DNA from 2 places in the Clostridium cylindrosporum DSM 605 genome. Region 2 is predicted to be linked to the other one. Evidence: riboswitches for the same ligand, from Rfam matches in the RefSeq annotation. Region 2 holds a riboswitch; the other holds the start of a gene.

Region 1 (4,498 bases), on a different contig from region 2:
TCTACGTATTTACCAACTACATCACATTCAAGATTTACTGTTTCTCCTGTTTTTTTAGAAAGCAGTATAGTTTCTTCCCCGGTATGAGGAATTATAGCCACCTTAAAAACTTCACTGTCAACATATGCAACTGTTAAACTTACTCCATCTATAGTAATAGAACCTTTTTCTACTATATACCTTAAGATATTTTCTGATGCTTTAATCGTTACCCAGGTTGCATTATCCTCAATTAAAAAGGATTTAATTTCTCCACAACCATCAATATGTCCGCTAACAATATGTCCTCCAAACCTACCATCAGCACTAAGTGCTCTTTCTAAATTAACTCTGCTGCCAATTTTCAAGTCTCCTAAATTACTTCTTCTTAGGCTTTCGGCCATAACATCTGCTTCAAACTTATTTCCCATTATATTTGTTACAGTTAAACAAACTCCATTAGTACAAATACTATCCCCTATGTTTGTTTTTTCTAAAACCTTACTACCTCTAATTAAAAGTTTAGATGACTTTTCTCCCTTTTTAATTCCATCTATATATCCAATTTCTTCTACTATTCCTGTAAACACCTTTAGGTCGGCCTCCTATTCTATATAACCTTCAATTAAGATATCATCCCCTAAAACTCTTGTAGTTAAATTTCGAAGTTTATATGCATCCTTTAAAGCTTCTATGCCATTTCCACCTACTGGGGTCTTTGACATTTCCCCACCTATTATCTTAGGTGCAATGTACATTTGTACCTTATCTACTATTCCTTCATCAAGAGCTGAGAAATTCAGCGTTGCACCACCTTCTAAAAGAATGCTATCTATTTTTAGTTCTCCAAGTTTTATCATTAAATCGTTTAGGTCCACTTTATCGTTTTTCAAATTAACTATTAAAATAGTTACTCCCTTATCTTCTAAGATCTTTATCTTATCTTCACTGGCTTTCTTAGTTGTAGCAATAATTGTTTTTGCTTTATACACTTCAGTAACAACCTTTGATTCAAGTGGAATTCTAAGGGTGCTATCTACAATTATTCTTACTGGATTTCTACCATTTTCAATTCTACATGTTAATTCAGGATTATCTTTTATAACCGTATTTACTCCAACCATTATTCCAGATAGTTCATTTCGAGTCTCGTGTACATCTCCTCTTGAGGCTTCTCCTGTTATCCACTTTGACTCTCCATATGAAGTAGCTATCTTACCATCAAGTGACATTGCGCATTTCATAACCACGAAAGGCTTTTTAGAAACTATATACTTCATAAAAACTTCATTTAATTCATTACATTCACTCTCTAAAACACCTGCTTCGACCTCTATTCCTGCTTCTTTAAGCTTTTTAATCCCATTTCCAGCTACAAGAGGATTTGGATCAAGAGAGCCTATTACAACTCTTTTAATCTTTTTTTCTATAATTTTATCTGCGCAAGGTGGAGTCTTACCAAAGTGGGAACAAGGCTCTAAAGTAACATACATCGTAGCTCCCTCTACATCGCAGGTTGCATTATTAAATGCATTAACTTCAGCGTGAGCCTCACCATATACCATATGGTATCCTTCAGCAATTATCTTTTCATTTTTTACAATAACTGCACCAACCAATGGATTAGGATTAACTTTACCTTTCCCTTTCTTAGCTAAATCTATAGCTATTTTCATATATTTTTTATTCATAAGCACCTCTCAGAATTAATTAGTAATGCTTTTATTATTAAACAAAAAGCCCTGAGCTAAACTAACTCAGGGCAATAATTCATATAAATTATAGAAGTACAACTATAATAAATTTATGTTTAAAATAATTATATTCTATAGGTTTATTAGTAATCTAAAATTAAAAAACTCTGAAATATAAAATATTTCAGAGCATAATATACAAAGTTACATAGGTAAATATAGACTACCATATATAAATATCCATCTTCTTTCATCCAGACTCTACTGTCGGCTTCGGAATCTAACCGAATCATGCCATTAAGGCTCGCGGGCTTTACCGCCGGTAGGGAATTTAACCCTGCCCTGAAGATTTATTAAATTTTATAACTATATTATATTTCTTATACCTATGTGTGTCAATATAATTAGCTAGTAACTTTTTAAATTTTAAGATAAATATTTATTTATAAGAGTCATAACATCTATTATAAGGCTAATGCTACCATCTCCAAGTATAGTACATCCACCAACTCCACTACTTCTTATATCATATTCTATAAGATATGGTGGAAGTGCCTTAACAACTACCTGTTGTTCTCCTATTAATCTATCTGCGAATAGGCAAACAACCCTATCATCACTTTCAACCATAACAACTATACCATCACATAAGTCTTGTATCTTTGTTACCTCATTAAAATGTTGATGTAATCTTATAACAGGATAACAGTTTCCTCTTAACATAAGCATTTCATTACCTTGACCATCTAAAATAATATCCTTAGCTTCAACTCTAAAAGATTCTCTTACACTTGTTGTTGGAATTGTATAGATACCTTTACCAACCTTCACCTGCATTCCACCTACTATCGCAAGAGTAAGTGGAATTCTTATTGTAAGTGTTGTACCCTTGCCTAGCATACTATCTAGCGAAATACTTCCTCCTACTTGTCCTATATTTTTCTTAACAACGTCAAGCCCTACCCCTCTACCTGAATACTCTGTAACCTTTTCCTTTGTTGAAAGTCCTGGCATAAATATAAGTTGAAAAATTTCCTTATCACTTAATTTTTCATCTATTTTTTTAATTAAACCTTTACTAATTGCTTTTTCCAAGATGATATCCTTATTTAGACCCTTCCCATCATCAGATATAGTTATAATAACATCTCCCCCGGTATTTTTAGCCTCTAAAACAAGTTTTCCCTTTGGGGGTTTTCCTTTTGCTTCTCTCACATCTACAGTTTCTATTCCATGGTCCATAGCATTTCTGATAAGGTGCATTAATGGATCAGATAAATTATCAATTATATTTTTATCTACTTCTGTATCTTCCCCTATAATAATTAACTCAACGTCTTTATTAAGCTTTTTGCACATATCCTTTACAATCCTATGCATTTTTTGAAAGATTGAAGCAACTGGTATCATTCTAATAGACATAACTATATCTTGAAGTTCATTTGTTAGCTTACTTAACTGCCTTGCTGCCTTAAAAAAGCCATCTAATTGAAGGTTTTTTAATTCTGGATTCTTTATAACCATGGATTCTGCAATAACTATTTCCCCTACAAAATCCATTAGTTTATCAAGCTTTGAGACACTTACAGTTACCAAACTGTTTTTTTGATTAGGTTTAATTGTTATATTTTCTTTTTTTGAAGTACCCTTTGATTTAGAATTGTCTAACATATCCTTTTCTTCTTTTATTTCATAGGATTTAACAAATAGTACTTCTTCTACTAATTTACCTATCTCTTCACTTTTAAGAAGCGTATCAAAGTATACTTGAAAACCATTTTTTATAATAACTTCACTACTTTCGTTATTTTCAGTAATGTCACTAGGTTTATAACTAATAATTCTAGACACTTCCTCTAATTTCTTAAGAAGATTAAATGCCCTCATATTCTCCATATGGCAATCCTCTTCAAAAAACACCTTTACCATATACATTTTCTCATCTTTTATTTCTATTGATTCTGTAGAGCTTTCACCTTTTTTTATTGATTCTAAACATTTTTCTAATTCCTTTACAAGGTCATTTTCATCACCATCTGTATTTTCACCTGCTTGAATCTTATCCATTTCACCTTTAATAAAATCTACAGACTTTATCAAAGTATCATAAATATTAGAATAATTAACCTTAATAGATTTATTTTCTCTTATAAAATAAAAGATATCTTCTACCTTATTTGCCAGCTTTGAAATGTTATTAAGCCCCATCATCGCTGAACTTCCCTTTATAGTATGCATAATTCTAAAAGTTTCATTTATATCCTCTGTACTCAATTCATTATTATCCTCTACAGAAACAAATAGATTTTCAAGCTGCTCAACTAACTGACAAGTTTCAAAAATAAAGATTTCCAAAAGTGAGTCTCTACCCTCATTTATTTCATTTGACATCTTTACCCACACCCCTTGCTAAATACTCTATAATTGTTTGTGGTATTCTTTCTAGGGGAAGCTCTCTTTCAACTGCACCTATATTAAAGGCAACCATTGGCATACCATATACTACAGAGCTTTTTTCATCTTGGCCTATTGTGAATCCGCCCTTATCTCTTATATTACGCAGTCCTCGAGCACCATCACTTCCCATTCCTGTCAGTATGACTCCTATAGCATTTTCCCCTACTTTATCAGCAACAGAATCAAATAGAACATCAACAGAGGGGCAATGTCCACTTACCTTTTCTCCTTTATAACAACTCACTAAATAATTATCCCTTTCCCTAATTACTTTCATCTGAAAATCACCTGGAGCAATAAGTACCCTTCCAGGCCTTATTACATCCCCACTTACAGCTTCCTTAACCTCAAGATTACTAATTCCATTT
Region 2 (4,498 bases):
AAAATTAGATGAATCTGTGTCTAATATTATTTATTCTGTAATATCAAAAATAGAAGACAACACTTTAGATATACTTTACAGTGCAAATCCTTTTTTCTGTCACTATACTCACGCTCTTAATACTGCATCTCTTGCTGTATTTTTAGGTACTAAAATGAGTCTTAATGACAAGGAAATACGAGAACTTGCTACATCAGCACTTTTGCATGATATAGGTATGTATAAACTACCTCAGGATATATTAGAAAAAGGCGGGAACCTAAATGAAGGTGATGTAAATATAGTTAAAGAGCATTCACTTCATGGATACGAAACATCAAGGGCTATTAAAGATATAAGTGAAACATGTAGAAAAGCTATACTTTATCACCACGAAAGATTTGATGGGCTTGGATATCCTGAAAAAATAAGTGGAAAAGAGATACCTCTTTATTCAAGGATAATAGCTGTAGCAGATATCTTCTGTTCATTAACTACTAAAACAAGAGTTCATCCAGGATACTCACATATAGATGTTTATGAATTTATACTTGCAAGTTCTGGAGGTTATTTCGATCCTGAAATTGTAGAGGTCTTCCAAAAACATTTTGTTATATATCCTATTGGTACTAAGATTGAATTAAATAATGGCCGTAAAGGGATAGTCCTATCACAAAACCCAGGATTTCCTGATAGGCCAAATTTAAAAATTACCCATAATGATAATGGGATAGAAATTCTCCCTATGAAAGTTAGTCTACTTAGAAGAACAAACCTTAAAATAGTTAAAATATTGACTTAACAGTCATATTAAATATATACAACATAATGACTTATAAAGTCATATTACCCCAAAATTATTTTAGGCTATCCTAAATTCACCTTTAGGATAGCCACTTTTTTATTTTATCAGATAGCTAAAAATCAGAGGGAGTTGAAGCTCCCTCTGATTCAATAATTCTACTTATTAATATTTTGGTTTTATAATTGGTTCAACCTTTTTATATATTAAAAATACAACTATAGAAACTACAGCTCCCTTTAAAAGGTTAAATGGAAGTATGCTAAAAAGTACTAGTGTTTCTAAGTTAACAATTGCACTTGTTACCTTAGCTGACATTGCAACTATTGCACTTATTGGGAACTTTAGAACTACTTCATATAATGGAATAAGCACAAGATAGTTAAATAGTGATGCTACTATACTCATAACTATAGTACCTATTAATAGTGATATTACAGCACCTTTTTTAGTTCTATTCTTCTTGTAAATGTACGATGATACAAATACAAGTGAAGCACCTACTATAAAGTTAGCCATTTCACCTATTCCCGCTGTCTTAGTAATAAGTAAGTGAAGTACATTTTTAACTAATTCAATTATAATTCCTACAACTGGACCCATTGCAAAACCACCAATTAATGCTGGAATTTCACTAAGGTCTATTTTTAAAAACTCTGGAAAAATAGGTAGTTGAATTTCTATCATCATAATTATAAATGCCATTGCTGATAGAATTGAAACCTTAACAAGTTTCTCTGTTGTCATTGCTCTAGTTGAGCTTGAAGTCTTTTGCTCTTCTATTTTCATGTTACCCCTCCTAAACTATTTACAGGGCTGAAACAGCATAAAAAAGCTCCCGAGAAATCTCAGGAGCATATAATCAATAGCTATGCCATCTTCTTTCATCCAGACTTTACTGTCGGCTTCGGAATCTAACCGAATCATGCCTTATTAGGCTCGCGGGCTTTACCGCCGGTAGGGAATCACACCCTGCCCTGAAGATTATAATAATATTATACTATTTATAAAATTAATTATCAAGCGGAGTAAACTACTTTACCATCTATTATAGTCCACTTAACACTACTTCTAGCATCTAGGGGATCACCATCAAATATAGCAATGTCAGCATCCTTTCCGATTTCAATAGACCCTACCCTCTTGTCTATTCCAAGTATTTTAGCTGGATTTATAGTTATCATCTTAAGTGCCTCTTCATTACTTAACCCTTCCTTTACACATAGGGCTGCACATACATTTAAACGATTAACAGGAACCTCTGGATGATCTGTAATAATGGCAACTAGTAGTCCCTTGTCATAAAGGGCCTTAGCAGTTTCAAAGGATAGATTCTTAACCTCTGCCTTTGACCTATCTGTTAATGCAGGCCCTACAATAGTACTAAAGCCCTCTTCCTTTAAATCATCTGCAATCAAGTGCCCATCTGTACAATGATCAAGTGTAGCCTTAAGGTTAAACTCTCTAATAATTCTTATAGCTGTAAATATATCATCTGCTCTATGGGCATGTACCTTTAATGGTATTTCACCTTTAAGAAGGGGAATAAGACTTTCATATTTTATATCATAGTCTAAAAATTCACCTTTCTTTATTTGTTCTTTTTTCTCAAGATATATTTTAGCTTTTTGAAGAATTTCACGAAGCATAGCAGCTATTGCCATTCTTGTTTTAGGAGATGACCCATTTGATCCATGGTTTCTTTTAGGATTTTCTCCAAATGCCGCCTTAATCGCACTAACTTCCTTTAAAACCATCTTATCAACTCTATGGCCATAGGTTTTCATAATCGTAAAGCTTCCTGCAAGTATATTACTACTTCCTGGTCCTGTTGATACAGTTGTAATTCCTCCAGAGATTGCCTCTAAAAATGCTCTATCCATTGGATTTATAGCATCTATTGCCCTTAGATGAGGAGTTAACGGATCTGTAGATTCATTTCCATCATTCCCCCCTTCACCTATACTATCTTCAAATATACCAATATGACAATGTGCCTCTATAAGTCCTGGAGTAATAGTAAGTCCAGTTGCATCTATTGTTTCATCTGCGTCTCTTATATTTATTTCCTCAGCGATATCTGCTATTTTGCCATTTTTTATAAGGATATCACCTTTTTCAATTATCTTACTACTTACGGTAAGTATTCTCCCACCTTTAATAAGAAGTTTATTATTTTTCACTTTAATTACTCCTTTTTCTATATATTACTGCAAATATTATTTTAAATTTAGCGGGAATAGTTATATTCATATACTATTTTTCCTTTTCCTATTACATAGTGAACCTTACTCATTACATCTAGAGGGTCTCCATTTATAATAGTTATATCTGCATCTTTTCCTACTTCTATAGAACCAACTTGTCTATCTATACCAAGAATTTTTGCTGGACTTATTGTTATAGCCTCAAGAGCCTTCATATAATCCATCCCTTCCCTAACACAAAGTGCCGCGGATATAGGAAGATATTCTATTGGAGTTACAGGATGATCTGTTGAAATAGCAGTTATTATACCTTTATCAATAAACTCTCTTGCTATAAATGGACTCTTTTCTCTGGTCTCTACTTTTTTTGAAAAGCTCATTATAGGTCCAACTATAGCTGATATATTTCTTTTTTTAATTTCATCTTTAAGTTTTATTCCATCTGTAGCATGTAAAAGTTGAATCTTAATATTATATTCATCTGCTATTCTAAGAGCTGTTACAATATCGTCAGCTCTGTGAACATGAATAGATAGTGGCATAGACCCTTCTATAACAGGAAGCATTTCCTCATACATTCTATTTTCTTCAAAATATTCTCTTCTACTTAGCTTAACAACTTTCAAATTTCTATATGCCATTGATTTATTTAATGTGTCACGTAGCATATGACTTATTCCCATTTTAGTAACAGGAGCCCTACCCTTTGATGAATGTATTCTCTTAGGATTTTCTCCAAGTGCTGCCTTCATAGATGACTTTAACCTAAATATCATGTCAAATGGGTCCTCACCAAAGGTTTTTATTATACCAAATGTTCCACCGATTACATTTCCACTTCCAGGTCCTGTTGCAACTGTTGTTATTCCTGCCTCAAGTGCCCTTTTAAAGCTTTCATCATAAAAGTTTACACCATCTATCCCATTTATATAAGGAGTTATAGGAGAAGATGTTTCATTTAGATTTCCTGGGTTATCATTATTAGGCTCTTCTATTCCTATATGACTATGGGCTTCTATAAATCCAGGCAATACTACTTTCCCACTAGCATCTATTTCATTACATTTCAAATCTATGTTACTTGCTATGTCCATAATTTTTCCATCTTGAATAAACACATCAGCTGCTTCATAGACACTCCCTGCCATGGTAATTACTTTTCCGCCCCTTATAATAAGGGTATTATCTTTACTCACCAACATTTCCTCCTATATATTACTAGGCTAAATCCCTCATCGAAAGTGCTATTCTCTTTCTCTCAAGGTCTATTTCAACTACTTTTACATCAACAACATCGGAAACCTTAACTATGTCTAGTGGATGTTTGACAAGTTTATTTGATAACTGACTTATATGAATGAGTCCATCTTGGTGTACTCCAATATCAACAAATGCTCCAAAATCAGCAACATTTCTAACTGTTCCCTTTAAAATCATTCCAGGCTTTAAGTCCTTCATCTCTAAAATATTAGACATAAATACTGGTCCCTCAAGTGACTCTCTAACGTCT

What was found. Region 2 has a riboswitch for FMN ahead of CLCY_RS00480 (ECF transporter S component). Riboswitches for the same ligand answer to the same signal wherever they lie in the genome.
Region 1: linked by a shared signal. The riboswitch ahead of ribD (bifunctional diaminohydroxyphosphoribosylaminopyrimidine deaminase/5-amino-6-(5-phosphoribosylamino)uracil reductase RibD) and the one ahead of CLCY_RS00480 (ECF transporter S component) in region 2 are both predicted to bind FMN.

What each region holds. Positions count from the first base shown of each region.
Region 1 is NZ_LFVU01000028.1:250,813-255,310, forward strand. It holds gene CLCY_RS12055 (riboflavin synthase) at 1-569, opposite strand, end outside; gene ribD (bifunctional diaminohydroxyphosphoribosylaminopyrimidine deaminase/5-amino-6-(5-phosphoribosylamino)uracil reductase RibD) at 585-1,670, opposite strand; FMN riboswitch at 1,912-2,027, opposite strand; gene CLCY_RS12065 (chemotaxis protein CheA) at 2,100-4,064, opposite strand; gene CLCY_RS12070 (protein-glutamate methylesterase/protein-glutamine glutaminase) at 4,054-4,498, opposite strand, start outside.
Region 2 is NZ_LFVU01000001.1:111,041-115,538, forward strand. It holds gene CLCY_RS00475 (HD-GYP domain-containing protein) at 1-781, shown strand, start outside; gene CLCY_RS00480 (ECF transporter S component) at 947-1,570, opposite strand; FMN riboswitch at 1,654-1,770, opposite strand; gene CLCY_RS00485 (amidohydrolase) at 1,801-2,964, opposite strand; gene CLCY_RS00490 (amidohydrolase) at 3,012-4,184, opposite strand; gene CLCY_RS00495 (Tex family protein) at 4,207-4,498, opposite strand, start outside.